Flexivirga oryzae: one gene and its partner. The protein of the gene in region 1 interacts with the protein of each later gene in a pairwise test. Links are inferred from orthologs where the notes say so. Each region holds a gene or a part of one and is shown on either strand. Other genes may lie near its edges.

Region 1 (7,042 bases):
ATGACCCGGCTCGTCCCGAAGTTCGTGGATGCCTCCTGGAACAAGGGAGCGACCAAGGGCATCGGCTCCACCTCTGTCGTGGTGATCGCCGTCCGACCGGGAAACCCGTTGCACATCAAGGGCTGGGACGACCTGATCAAGCCGGGCGTCAAGATCGTGACGCCGAACCCGGCGACCTCCGGCTCCGCCAAGTGGAACATCCTGGGTGCCTACTCGCACGGGCTGCACAAGGGTGGCACCGCCGCCGCCAAGTCCTACCTCGCGAAGTTCTTCGCGCACGTGGTGAGCAAGCCGGACAGCGGCGCGGACGCCACCACCGCGTTCCTCGCCGGGACTGGCGATGTGCTGATCTCCTACGAGAACGAAGCGATCGCAGCCCGTCAGGCCGGCAAGAAGCTCGACTACGTCGTGCCGTCGGATACCTTCAAGATCGAGAACCCGGTCGCCGTCACGAAGTCGGCGTCCCCGGCAGCAAAGAAGTTCCTGTCCTTCGTGCAGAGCGACGCGGGCCAAAAGGTGTTGGCAGGCGTGGGTTTCCGACCGCTGAACGCAGCTGATGTGCCGGCGAAGATCGAGGGAGCGAACAACCCGACGAACCCCTTCCCGAAGGTGTCGCAGCTGGAGACCATCAGTGACCTCGGCGGCTGGTCGACGGTCGACACGAAGTTCTTCGACGAGAAGACCGGCATCGTGACCAAGATCGAGGAGGGGAATGGGTGACAGCGCTCGACATACGACCAGAACCCGCGACGACCACGTCGCGCGGTGACGACGGCGAGGAGCGGGCCCGACTGCGGCTGCCCTCCGGCGCAGCCCTGGGTGTCTCGACCCTCTGGCTGAGCCTGTTGGTGCTCATCCCGCTGGCGGCCGTCGTCGTGAAGGCCTTCGGTGGTGGCTGGTCCGGCTTCTGGGACGCGGTCACCGCTGAACAGGCAATGGCCTCACTGCGATTGACCGTCGCCACGTCGTTGATCATCACCGTGATCAACGCGGTGATGGGCACGGTCGTCGCATGGGTGCTGGTGCGCGACGAGTTCAAGGGCAAGCGACTGCTCGAGATCGTCATCGACATACCCTTCGCACTGCCCACCATCGTCGCCGGCCTGGTGCTGATCAGCGTCTACGGCCCATCCAGCCCGATCCACCTGGACATCTACGGCACCCGGTTGGCGGTGGCCTTCGCGCTCGTGTTCGTGACGCTGCCGTTCGTCGCCCGAGCGGTGCAACCGGTGCTCGAGGAGCTCGACCCCGAGGTGGAGCAGGCTGCTGCCTGCCTCGGGGCGAGCCGGCTGACGACCTTCCGCCGCATCGTGCTGCCGCAGCTGACACCCGCGATCGCCTCCGGCGCTGGCCTCGGATTCGCCCGCGCGATGGGGGAGTACGGCTCGGTGCTGCTGATCAGCGGCGGCCTCAACCACACGCAGGTCACGTCGCTCTATGCGTACGGGCGCATCCAGAACTACGACTTCGTCGGCGCCGCAGCCGTTTCCACGGTTCTGCTGGTCGTCAGCCTGGTCGTGCTGCTCAGCCTGGATGTGCTGCAACGAAGGGCGCGGCGCCGTGGCTAGCGCGGTCGCGACCCGAGGTCGCCGCGGCCGGATCGGGCTGCGGGCGCTCGCGCTCGGGTATGTCGGCATCCTGGTCGCCGTACCCCTGGTGGTCATCGTTGCGCGGGTGATCGGTGACGGCTGGACCGAGCTCGTGGATGCGCTCACGTCGCCGACAGCGGTGACGGCATACCGGCTGACGCTCGAGGTATCGGTCGTCGCCGTGGTGCTCAACGCGGTCTTCGGTGTCGTGTTCGGGATCCTGTTGACCCGCTACCGCGTGCCCGGCAGTCGCTTGTTGAGCGCGCTCGCAGACCTGCCGGTCGCCGTCTCGCCGATCATCGCCGGCCTGGCACTCGTGCTCGTGTACGGGCCCGTCGACGGTTGGTTCGGTGCCGGGCTGGCCGACTCCGGCATACAAGTCATCTATGCGTTGCCGGGCATGATCCTGGCCACGACGTTCGTCTCGTTCCCGTTGGTGCTGCGCGAGGTGGTGCCCGTGCTGCAGGAGGCGGGGACCGAGATGGAGCAGGCGGCGAAGGTGCTCGGGGCGAGCGCGTGGCAGCAGTTCGTCAGGATCACGCTGCCCACGATCCGGCCGGCGCTCGTCTACGGTCTCGTGCTGAGCCTGGCCCGCTCCCTGGGCGAATTCGGTGCGGTACGAGTGGTGTCCGGCGGGATCAGCGGTGACGGGCAGACCCAGACGCTGACCCTGCTGATCCAGGACAAGTACCAGCAGCTCGAAGGCGGCACCTACCAGATCGCGCTGTTGCTCGTCGTGATCACGGTTGCGGCGATCGTCACTGCCTCGCTGCGCAAGGACAAGAGAGGAACGACATGAGTATCGAGGCGCTGGGCATCAACAAACGGTTCGGGGACTTCGTCGCGCTCGACGACGTCAGTCTGACCGTCCCCTCGGGACAGCTCACCGCACTGCTCGGGCCGAGCGGTGGCGGAAAGTCCACGCTGCTGCGGATCATCGGCGGACTCGAGGACGCCGACTCCGGGGTCGTGCGGATCGGCGGTGTGGAGGCGACCGATCTGCCGGCGCAGCGGCGCAACGTGGGATTCGTCTTCCAGCACTATGCCGCGTTCAAGCATCTGTCGGTCTACCGCAACGTCGCCTTCGGGCTCGAAGTGCGTAAGCGGCCCAAGGCCGAGATCCGCGAACGTGTCCACGAACTGCTCGAGTTGGTGCACCTCGACCAGTTCGCCGATCGGCTGCCCTCGCAACTGTCCGGTGGTCAACGGCAGCGTATGGCGCTGGCGCGCGCGCTCGCGGTCGAGCCGAAGGTGCTCCTGCTGGACGAACCGTTCGGCGCCCTGGACGCGAAGGTGCGCAAGGAGCTACGTGACTGGCTGCGCAGGCTGCACGACCAGGTCCACGTGACAACGGTTTTCGTGACTCACGATCAGGACGAGGCGCTCGAGGTGTCCGACGAGATCGTCGTGATCAACCACGGGCGGGTGGAGCAGGTCGGCACGCCCGACGAGCTCTACGATCACCCGGCGAACGACTTCGTCATGGGATTCCTCGGCCCGGTCACGGAGTTCGACGGTCGGCTGGTGCGTCCACACGACCTCGAGTTGTCCGACCATCAGCTGGACGGGTCGGTGCAGGCGAAGGTGGAGCGCCTGAACCGGGTCGGCTTCCAGACCCGCGTCGAGCTGCAGATCCCGAACGGGTCGTCGTGGGCGCAGCTGTCCCGGGGGCAGGCTGATGCGCTCGAGCTGGAGCCCGGTGGACTGGTCTGGGTGCGGCCGCCGCGCTGAGCCCTGGCGGGTGTATTGCTCCGGCAATGCGAAGATGCTGCCGTGCAGATCTCGGCGAAGAGTGAATATGCGGTGCGGGCGCTGCTGGAGCTGGCGGTCCGGGAACCGGAGCTGGTGAAGGCGGACACGATCGTGGCGAGTCAGGACTTGCCGCGCAAGTTCGTGGAGTCGATCCTGTCCGAGCTTCGTCGTGCCGGTCTGGTCCGCAGTGTCCGCGGCGCCGACGGCGGCTACGGGCTGACCCGGCCGGCGAGCCAGATCACCGTCGGGGCGGTGATGCGAGCGGTCGACGGCCCGCTCGCGGAGGTCCGTGGCCTGCGTCCGCACGAGACGACCTACGAAGGCACCGCGGAGCACCTTCCCGAGGTGTGGATCGCGTTGCGTGCCAACGTGCGACGCATCCTGGACGAGACGAGCCTGCAACAGGTGCTCACCGGCAAACTGCCGGCGCACGTGCGTCGGTTGAGCGAGAACGCGGAGTCCTGGTTGCCGCGCTGAGTCTCCCGGTGTTTGCCTGGGCGGGTTAGCGTGAACGGTGCAAGCCCGTCTCGGGCCATCGATCGAGGGACCACGTGATGTCGGCATACCCTGTCCTGCTGCACACCGTCATCGACGCCCCGGACTGTCGTGCGCTCGCGGAGTTCTACCGGCGGTTGCTGGGGCTGCATTACCGCGCGGGGGAGGAGCCGCCGGGTAGCGGGGAGGATGACGCCGACTGGCTGGTGCTGCTGAACGACGCAGGCCAGCGCGTCGTGACGATCCAGCAGAAGACGGACACCACCGCCCCGACCTGGCCATCCGAGGACGTCCCGATGCAACTGCACATGGACTTCACAGTGCCGTCGGTGGACGAGTTGAAACGGCACCGGGCGCGCGCCATCGAGCTCGGCGCGCGGGAGTTGTTCGATCGTTCGGCCGACGAGGGCGAGCCGCTCTACGTGCTCGCCGATCCCGCCGGGCATCCGTTCTGCCTGCTGGTCCAGTAGCGAGTGAGGTGCGCCGGCCGCGCCCGCCATGCCGCGCCGGCCGAGTAGCCCCCGCGCTGGCCGAGTTGCTGTCACGCCGCGCCGGCCGAGTAGCCGCCGCGCTGGCCGAGTTGCTGTCACGCCGCGCCGGCCGAGTTAGCTGTCACGCCTCGCCGGCCGAGTAGCCCCCGCGCTGGCCGAGTTGCCGCCATGCCGCGCTGGCCGAGTAGCCGTCATGCCGCGCCGGCCGAGTAGCCGTGGGGGAGCGCAGCGGAGGAACGGCGTATCGAGGTCGCGTCCCCCGGGTGGTCGAGTCGGCGACCCCGCTCCCCCCGCGCTGGCCGAGTAGGCGAGCCCGCGATATTGCGGTGGCCGAGTAGGCGAGCCCGCAAGGGCGAGCCGTATCGAGGTCCGCGCGTGCGTCACCGACCCCGCGAGCCGATACGTTTCGGGGCAAACGTATCGAAGAAATGTTCGCACACCCTCTGTACTTCCTGAACGTCACCCGATAGAATCATGACAACGAAACCACCTAGGGGAGAGGGGGACTCGATCACCGTGGCCATCGACTCACCCTTGCGCATCCCCGGTCAACCGGCACCGGTGGAAGCGGATACGACTTGCTGGGACGGGCCCGATCCCGCCCGGCGGCCGGAGCCGGGCCTGGGGCCACGGCTGGCCGAGCAGGTGAGGGCCGTGGCCGACGCGCTGGACCAGCTCCCTCGCGTGTTCGACCAGCTCGGCGAAGACCAACTCACCGACCTGGTCAGTGTGTTGCTGGGTGTGCAGGAGCGGGCCGGGCAGGTCGCCACGCTGGCGACGGCGAACGCGTGCGAACGGGGTGTGGTGGATGCCTCGGACGCGGCCAACACCACCGGGTGGGTGCGCGCCCGGGCGCGGGCCGCCGGGACCAGTATCGAACCCTCGGCCGCCAGTACGGTGTCGGTGGTGGCCGAGGCGTGCCGGGACCGGCGCAACCACGTGATCGCCGCGGCGGTCCGCGACGGGTCCTGCACCCTGGCCACCGCCCGGACCGCGTTGCGGCAAACCGCGAAAGTCGCCGAAGTGTTACCGACCGCGGCCCGCGAAGACATCCAATCCTGGTTCCTGCAACTGGACCCGGCGCTGGGGTCCCGAGGCGTGACGGAACTGACCCGGCGGATCATCGCCAACTATGCCGCGGACAAACTCTCCGGGGAGGACGCACACCTGGAGAAGGTGGAATCATTGACCTGGCGGACGTTGCCGACCGGGATGATCCGGTTGATCGCCGACCTGTGCCCCGCCAACGCCGCCATCCTCAAACAAGCCATCAACGCATTGTCCGCACCCCACCCCGCCCAGCACAAAGACACCAGCACCACCGAGACCACGGGCGAGACCGCCACCAGCCAGCAAAGCGACCCCACCGGCGCCACCGGCGCCACCGGTGGTGCCGCGGGCGACAGTGAGTCCGGGCCCACCCACGACGCGGACACCACTGCCGATGACCTCCAGGACACCACCGGTGACGCTGGTGACGCTGGTGGCACGACTGGTCACGCCGGTGCCGCGTTCGGCCTGCACCCCGACGTCCAGCACGACGACTGCGACGGTGACGTCGACGGCGCGGCCTCCGGCGCCACCAGCAACGGTGCCACCAGCACACGCGGCACCAGCACCGGCACCGTGCCCGAGCGGGTGCGGGATGAACGGACGCCGGGTAAACGGCGGGTGGACGCGCTGATGGACCTGGTCGCCGCGGGCGCCAAGACCGTGTGCGGGGACGGGATGGGCATCGGTGCCGGCGCCACCGTGTTGGTCACGATGGACCTGCACCGGCTCCTCACAGACTTGGACGGTGCGATCACCATCGGCGGGGAGATCCTCGACGCGGGTACCGCCCGGAGGTTGGCGTGTGATGCGGACCTGATCCCCGTCGTCCTCGGCACCAAGAGTCAACCCCTGGACGTGGGGCGTGAAAAACGGTTGGCCACCACAGGGATACGGGCCGCCGTCGTCCACCGAGACATGGGATGCACCTTCCCCACCTGCGACCGACCTCCGGGTTTCTGTGAAGTGCACCATGTGCTGCCCTGGTGGGCCGGCGGCGACACTGCTCTGAGCAACTCTGCCATGCTGTGTCGGCGACATCACCAGATCGTGCACCGCCACGGCTACACCGCCACCATCACCGCCGACGGCGTCACCTGGGACCTGACCGAAGGCGCCATGCCCGGCTGGGCCGCCGACAAAGTCGCCTGACCACCGGGACGGTGCGGGACCTCGATCACGGTCTCGCCTAACGGCTCGACCTACTCGGCCACCGCTGAAATCAACGCCGCTGAAATGGCCGGTGCTGAAATGGGTTGCGCGGGGCAATGACTCGGCCAGCGCGGGCGCGGGACCTCGATGCGGGCTCGTTCCTCGCCCTTACTCGGCCACCGCGGGAATGGCCGGGCGCTGAAATGGCCGGTGCTGAAAGGGGTTGCGCGGGGTGATGATTCGGCCGCCGCTGGTGTGTGCGGGGCCTCGATCACGGTCTCGCCTAGCGGCTCGACCTACTCGGCCACCGCTGCTTACTCGGCCACCGCTGCCTACTCGGCCACCGCTGCTTACTCGGCTAGCGCGGCTACTCGGTCGCCGCTGGGCGCTGGGCGGTGATGACGATGTTGCTGATCGAGGGGCCGCCTTCGGGGCGCTCGAGGCAGGTGATGATCACCAGGCGATCCTTCACTGAACTCCACACGTTCGCGGTGGACGCGAGCTCGTTCTTGC
Region 2 (7,029 bases), 800 kb from region 1 along the record:
ACTCAGCCCGGCAGCACAGCTCGGCGGTACCAGTCGAGCGCGTCATCGAGCGCTTCCGGCAGTTCCGCCAGCTCGGGGTGCCAGACCTTCTCCCACTCCAGGGACCACCACAGACTCCCCCGATGGGGCAGCTCCGCCGCGATCCGGTCCAGCGGAAGGTCGCCTCTCCCCACGGCACGCAGAGCACCGTCCGGCCCGGCATCCGCGTCCTTGATCTGCACGTACCCGAGCCAGGGCGCCACGGCCTGCAGCGTGTCGACCGGGTCCTCCCCCGCACGCCACGGGTGCAGCGCGTCCCAGATCACCTCGACCCCGTGCTCCGGCAGACGCTCGTCCAGCGCCCACAGGATCGCCGCGATGTCCGCACCCCGTGGATGGGAATCGTGTGTTTCCAGGCCGATCCGCACACCGAGTTGATGTGCGAGCGGAGCGATCTCGGTGAGTCGGAGCACCGCGCGCTCGTCACCCTCGGCGCCGGCGCCACCCGGCCCGGGGAAGACCCGCAGGTAGCTCGCACCCAGGTCGGACGCGAGCCGCAGGTGGTCGGAGGCATCCCGCGCGAAAGCCTCGTCGTCGCCCAGCTCGCACACGCGCAGGTAACTGGCGAGCGCCAACACCTGCACACCCGCGGCCGCGCACTGCTCGCGCACCGCGGTGCGCTGCTGGTCGTCCAGACCGATGTGGACGACGGCGTCGGGTGCCGCACGCAACTCCAGCCCGTCGACACCACGCGACGTCGCCAGCTCGAGCACCTCCTGCAGGGTGCGGTCGGGACAGCCGAGGGTGGAGAACGCGAACGGCATGCGAGTGTCCTTTCGTCGGCGCCGGGCTCAGGCGCGCCTGCGCGGCGTGCTGTCGCGCAGCACGACGGTGCCACGCACCGGCTCGGTCGCACCTCCAGTGTCGTCGTCCAGCGCGACATCCAACAGTCGGCGACCGATGTCGCGCAGCGGGAGCGACACCGTGGTCAGCCCCGGAGTCACGTCCTGCAGCATCTCGATGTCGTCATACCCGGCGACCGCGATGTCACGGCCCGGCTCCAGACCGGCACTCCGGATCGCCGCCATCGCGCCGACGGCCATCACATCGGTGACCGCGAAAACCAGCTCGGGCCGTGTCCCGGACGCGAGAAGCCTTGTCATCGCGTCGAATCCGCCGTCGCGTGACAGCGCACCGGCAAGTTGCCGTGCTGGAGGGACCGGGCAACCTGCCTTCTCCATCCCGGTCAGGAAACCGATCGCACGCTCGGCGGCGGTCAGCAGTTCAGCGGGCCCGGCGAGGACGGCCGTATCCCGGTAACCGAGGCCGAGCAACTGCTCGGCGAGCGCCCCGGCGTTCGCCCGGTGCGCCACCGGGACGCCGACGAAACCGTCCGGTGCGTCACCGAGGAAGGCCACCCCACCGCCATACGCACGCACGCGGTCGAGTTCGGTGGCCATGCGTCCGTCCGCTGCCGGATCCGTGTGTCGGCTGACCGTCATCAGCACGGCCCGGGGCCGACCTCCGCGCAACACGGAGAGCGAGTCGACGACGCGGTCGACCTCGACCCCCACCGACGCCATCGTGACCACCAGTTGACGCTCCCCCGCCGCCTCCGTGATGCCGGCGGCCACGGCCGCGAAGTAGGGGTCGGCGATGTCGCCGAGCACCACGCCGACGGTTCGGGTCGCACCGCGGGCGACCGCCTGTGCCTGTTGGTTGGCGGTGTAGCCCAGACGTTCCGCCGCCGCGCGGACCCGCTCCCTCAGCTCCGGACGGACAACGCGTTCACTGCCGTTGAGCGCACGGGACGCGGTGGCGAGAGAGACGCCGGCCCGCGCCGCCACATCGGACAACGTGACCGAACCACTGGTCGGACGCTCTCTGTTCACGACACGTCACCCTACGGCCTCCGGGCCGCTGCGCGCGGGGCCGGATCGGTGGTGGGCACGATGTGGCAGGGTGAAACGGTGCAGCCCGCCGTCGCTTTCGTCATGCCCGATCACACCTTCCGACGCGCGTTCACCGCGGCCGAGATCGACCGCATCGCCCGAGCAGGACGCTTGCTCCGGGAGACACCGATCGAGACCTTCGACGACCCTGCCGACCGGCACGTGCTGGTGGACGCCGAGGTGTTCGTGACCGGTTGGGGGACACCCCCGATCGGAAGCGCCACCCTCGACCTCGCACCACGACTGCGCGCCATCGTGCACGCCGCCGGATCGGTGAAACACCATGTGACACATGCGTGTTGGGAGCGCGGCATCCTCGTCACCTCTGCGGCCGACGCCAACGCGCGGCCAGTCGCGGAGTACACGGTGGCGATGATCCTGCTGGCCGGCAAGAACGTGCTGCAGATCGCCCGCGCGCTCCACGAGCGACGCGAAGCGTTCGAACCCGACGCGCTGTTCCCACGAATGGGCAACTACGGCAAGCGGATCGGCATCATCGGCGCATCCAAGATCGGCCGCGACGTCATACAGCTGCTTCGGCCGTATGACGTGCAGGTGGTCGTCAGCGACCCGTTCCTGCGCCGCGCTGAGGCTGAGGCCCTCGGGGTCGAACTCGCCGAGTTGCCAGAGCTGCTCGCCACCTGTGAGATCGTCAGTCTGCACGCGCCCTCGCTGCCCGAGACCCGTCATCTGCTCGATCGGGCGGCGCTCGGGCTCCTCCAGCCCGGCGCCACGCTGATCAACACGGCCCGCGGCGAACTCGTCGACCAGGACGCGCTGGTGGACCGGGTGCACGAGGGCGACATCTTCGCGATCCTCGACGTCACCACGCCCTGGACGCTCCCGCCCGGCCATCCGTTCTACGACGCCCCGAACGTCCTGCTGACCCCGCACCTCGCCGGGTCGCTCGGGGTGGAGCTGACGCGGCTGGCCGACGCGGCCGCCGACGAGGTCGAGCGCATCGCGGACGGGCGCCCGCCAGCGCATCCGGTCGACGGCGCGACCCTGTCGATCACCGCCTGATCTGGCCGTCACCCTCGACGATCCACTTGGTGCTGGTCAGCTCCTGCAGACCCATCGGGCCGCGGGCGTGCAGCTTCTGGGTGGAGATGCCGATCTCGGCACCGAAGCCGAACTCTCCCCCGTCGGTGAACCGCGACGACGCGTTGACGGCGACGACTGCGGCGTCCACCTCGGCGACGAATCGCCTTGCCGCGCCACGGTCTTCGGTCACGATCACCTCGGTGTGCCCGGAGCCGTAGCGGTCGATGTGCGCGATGGCCGCGTCCAGGTCGTCGACCACGGCGACGCTCAGCTGCAGGTCCAGGTATTCGGTGGCGAAGTCCTCGTCCGTCGCCGGTGTGTATGGCGTGCCACCGCTCTCCGCGAGCGCCGACGCACGCTCGTCGGTGTGCAGCTCGACGTGGGCAGCCGTGAGGGCGTCGTACAGGGCGGGCAGGACCGCATCCGCCACGTCACGGTGCACGAGCAGCGACTCGGCGGCGTTGCACACGCTCGGCCGGTGCGTCTTGGAGTTGAGCGCGATCGCGACCGCACGCTGCGGGTCGGCCGCCGCGTCGATGTAGACGTGGCAGTTGCCGACGCCGGTCTCGATGACCGGCACCGTCGCGCCCTGCACGACGGCCTGGATCAACCGGTCGCTGCCCCGCGGGATCACCAGGTCGACCAGCCCGCGCGCGGTGATGAGCGCGTCGACGTCCTCGTGTCCGCCGTCCAGCAACTGGACCGCATCGGCGGGAATGCCCTGCTCCACCAACGCCTTCCGCAGCACGTCGACGATCACCCGGTTGGTCTCGGCGGCGGCGGAACCTCCGCGCAGGATCATCGCGTTGCCGCTCTTGAGGCCGAGCCCGGCCGCGTCGACGGTCACGTTGGGCCGTGACTCGTAGATCATGCCGACCACGCCCATCGGCACCCGCACCTGACGCAGCTGCAACCCGTTGGCCAGGGTGGAGCCGCGCACGACATCACCCACCGGGTCGGGCAGCGCCGCCAGCTGCCGCAGCGCGTCGGCGATCGCGGCGACCCGCTCCGGCGTCAGACGCAGCCGGTCCTGCAGCCCCTCGGCCATGCCACTCTCGCGACCGCGTTGCAGGTCGGTGTCGTTGGCGGCCACGATGCGGTCGGTGGCGGCGAGCAGGGCATCGGCGAGCGCGCCCAGGGCGGCGTCCTTGTCGGCGCGGGTCAGGACGGCGAGGCGCTTGGCGGCGGCTCGGCCGGCTCGGCCGGCGGCCTCGATGCGGGCCGCGGTGTCGGCCGGCGAGTGCTCGATCGTGGTGCTCATGTCATTAGGGTACGAGCGCAAGGCGGTGGCACGTCATACGATCCTCACGTTATGGACACCTCGCACGCTTCCCCGATCGGCCGGCTCGGCTACCTCACGGTGGCGAGCCGCGGCGAGGCCGGCCCGGGCGAGGTGGTGGTGCCGATCCGGGGCGGCAGCGAGACGTTCACGGCATACTCGGCCGTGCCGTTGCCGAAGGACCAGCAGGTGTATGTCGTGGAAGACCTCGGCGGGCGCGAAGTGACCGTCGTCGCGTGGGGCGAACGCCAGGATCCGCTGCTGATGCTCTGACGGAACCAAACGCAGGCACCGCACATCGCACCGGCGAACCCGCACACCCGGCGCTCGGTGTGCGGTGGTATTCCAGTGTGACGACCCGACGGCCGGACCGGCGGGCGCTCAGGGGAAAGTGAAGGACGAACATGTTTGGATATCGGGTCCCGCAGGCCGATCAGGCGATGCTGATCTCCGGTGGACGAGGCGGGGCCGCCGCCGCGCCGTTCAAGGTGGTGACCGGCCACGGGGCGTTCGTGATCCCGGTCTTCCGCAAGGTGCAGTTCCTGACGTTGTCCCTCTTCGAGGCCGAGGTCGAGGAGCCGTGCGTCACCAAGCAGGGCATCGCCCTGACGGTGCGGGCCGTGATCGCGGCCAAGGTCGGCAACGACACCGAGTCGATCGTCAACGCCGCGCAGCGGTTCCTGTCCGACCAGCACCAGATGCCCACCCTGACCGGTCGCATCTTCGCCGGCCACCTGCGCTCGATCATCGGCTCGATGACGGTCGAGGAGATCATCACCGAGCGGCAGAAGCTCGCGACCGAGGTGCTCGACGGTTCCAAGGGTGAGATGGCCAAGATGGGCCTGATCGTCGACGCACTGCAGATCCAGAACATCGACGACGGCGGCCTCGGCTACATCAAGGCGATGGCCGCACCGCACAACGCGCGGATCCAGCAGCAGGCGCAGATCGCCCAGGCGAGCGCCGACCAGGCGGCCGCCGAGGCGCAGCAGGAGTCGTTGCGGCAGCAGGCCAAGTACCAGCGGGACACCGCGATCACCCAGGCCGGCTTCGCGGCGGAGACCCAGGCGGCGCAGGCCAAGGCGGCGCAGGCCGGCCCGTTGTCGGAGGCGCAGGCGCAGCAGGAGGTCATCAACGCCAAGACCGAGCTGGCCCAGCGGCAGGCGTCGCTGCGTGAGGAACAACTGGTCGCCGAGGTGATCAAGCCGGCACAGGCCGACGCGGAGAAGCTGCGGATCATGGCCAAGGCCGAGGCCGAACGGACCCGCATCCAGGCGGAGGCCGCTGCGAGCAGCAACCGGGTGGCCCTCGACCAGGCGCTGATCGACCAGTTGCCGCAGATCGTCGAGAAGGCGGCGCAGGGGCTCGCCGGTGCGAAGGTCACCATGCTCAACGGCTCGGACGGGCTGTCCGACATGATCTCCGGCCTGGCCGCACAGGGTGTCGCGATCTTCGACGCGCTGCGCGGCGAGGTCGGCTCGGACAAGCCGCTCCAGGACCTGCCGGCGACGCGCGAGCGCAAGGAGATCTCGGGCAAGGGCGGCGTGAACGACATACCCACGGACTGAGTCCTCGCGCCGTCGGGTCGGGTCGGGCTCGGGCTCCCCTGGGGGGACCTGTGCGCGGGTATGGCGGCGCGCGGCGTACCGCAGTCCCCACCGGTGGAGAGCTATGCACGGCCCGGAGGCCAAAACCCGTACCGCAGTCCCCACCGGGGAGACCTATGCACGCGAATCCGGCTCCCGGCGTACCGCAGTCCCCACCGGGGAGACCTATGCACGGTCCGGAGGCCAAAACCCGTACCGGAGTCCCCACCGGGGGGACCTGTGCACGGTCCGCCGCCGCGCGCCGCTCAGCCCTCGCGCGAGGAGAACCGCCGCTGCTGCCGGAAGACACCGATGAAGACGACGATCACGCCGGCGACGGTGAGATAGAGGCTGTACTTGGCCAGCTGATTGACCAGGTCCTTGGCCGGCTCCCCCATCTGGTAGCCGGCATACATCCACAACCCGCGGTAGACCAGACCGGCGAGGAAGTCGATGAACAGGAAGCGCCGCAACGACATTCGGGCGTCGCCGACGAATGCGTAGACGATCGAGCTGGGCAGTAGCGGGATGAACCACACCAGGAAGACCGCCGGGCCGCCGAAGCGTCGCGCGATGCTCTCGGCGTAGTACGCGGTGCGCGCCGCCCACTTGGAACGCGAGGCGATCATGTCGATCACGCCGCGCCCCCACAGGCGCCCGGCCCACCACCACAGCCAGTCGAACTTGATCGAGGTCAGCGACGCCGCGATGATCGCCGCCCACCACAGCGGGTGGTGCTCGCCGACCCGCAGCAACGCGCCGATGTCGACCATGGCGATGTTGGAACCGCTGAAGCAGGCCAGGATGTAGTCCCGTGCCGGCACGCCGAAATTGCCGAGGATCCACGGCCGCACCGGGATGGTGAGCATCCCGTAGGCACCCGTGGCGATGATCAGCCCGATGCACCACATGTCGGCCCGGCGGGGCTTGCCCTTCCACGGCATGCGCGGGTCGTCCCACCACTCCTTGGTGGGTGGCTCCTGCGTGACGGCCTCGTCGGCCATCCGCTCGGCGTCCTCCCTGGACACCGGCGTCGGGCGGCTCGGCTCGTCGGCGGCGGTCACGTCATACATCCTTGCTCATCCGTCTCGATACCCCTGCAGCTCATCGCGTCCGGCTGATCGCCCGGCGGGGCAGCACCGCCAGGTCGTCGCGGTGCACGACCTCACGCTCGTATGCCGGGCCGAGG

The links. The genes of interacting proteins can lie anywhere in the genome.
Region 2: the proteins of FHU39_RS00950 (region 1) and FHU39_RS04535 interact in binary tests that used the Escherichia coli proteins (3 or more experiments, as listed by UniProt). The link is inferred for Flexivirga oryzae from one-to-one orthologs.

Annotation. Positions count from the first base shown.
Region 1 is NZ_JACHVQ010000001.1:194,121-201,162, forward strand. The notes cover bases 1,353-4,352. They hold FHU39_RS00950 (sulfate/molybdate ABC transporter ATP-binding protein), read left to right. Parts: upstream 1,353-2,384; coding sequence 2,385-3,320; downstream 3,321-4,352. Other genes in these bases: cysT (sulfate ABC transporter permease subunit CysT), read left to right, coding at 1,353-1,568; FHU39_RS00945 (sulfate ABC transporter permease subunit), read left to right, coding at 1,561-2,388; FHU39_RS00955 (Rrf2 family transcriptional regulator), read left to right, coding at 3,363-3,818; FHU39_RS00960 (VOC family protein), read left to right, coding at 3,896-4,306. In the rest of the region: FHU39_RS00935 (extracellular solute-binding protein), read left to right, coding at 1-720; more of cysT, read left to right, coding at 717-1,352; FHU39_RS00965 (HNH endonuclease signature motif containing protein), read left to right, coding at 4,802-6,529; FHU39_RS23915 (sortase family protein), read right to left, coding at 6,897-7,042. UniProt on the Escherichia coli protein: Part of the ABC transporter complex CysAWTP involved in sulfate/thiosulfate import. Responsible for energy coupling to the transport system.
Region 2 is NZ_JACHVQ010000001.1:992,318-999,346, reverse strand. Bases 2,091-5,077 are described here. They hold FHU39_RS04535 (glutamate-5-semialdehyde dehydrogenase), read right to left. Parts: upstream 4,237-5,077; coding sequence 2,944-4,236; downstream 2,091-2,943. Other genes in these bases: FHU39_RS04525 (SPFH domain-containing protein), read left to right, coding at 4,659-5,077; FHU39_RS04530 (hypothetical protein), read left to right, coding at 4,288-4,527; FHU39_RS04540 (hydroxyacid dehydrogenase), read left to right, coding at 2,091-2,954. Also shown: FHU39_RS04550 (sugar phosphate isomerase/epimerase family protein), read right to left, coding at 3-803; FHU39_RS04545 (substrate-binding domain-containing protein), read right to left, coding at 831-1,871; more of FHU39_RS04540, read left to right, coding at 1,932-2,090; more of FHU39_RS04525, read left to right, coding at 5,078-5,822; FHU39_RS04520 (DedA family protein), read right to left, coding at 6,107-6,913; proB (glutamate 5-kinase), read right to left, coding at 6,945-7,029. UniProt on the Escherichia coli protein: Catalyzes the NADPH-dependent reduction of L-glutamate 5-phosphate into L-glutamate 5-semialdehyde and phosphate. The product spontaneously undergoes cyclization to form 1-pyrroline-5-carboxylate.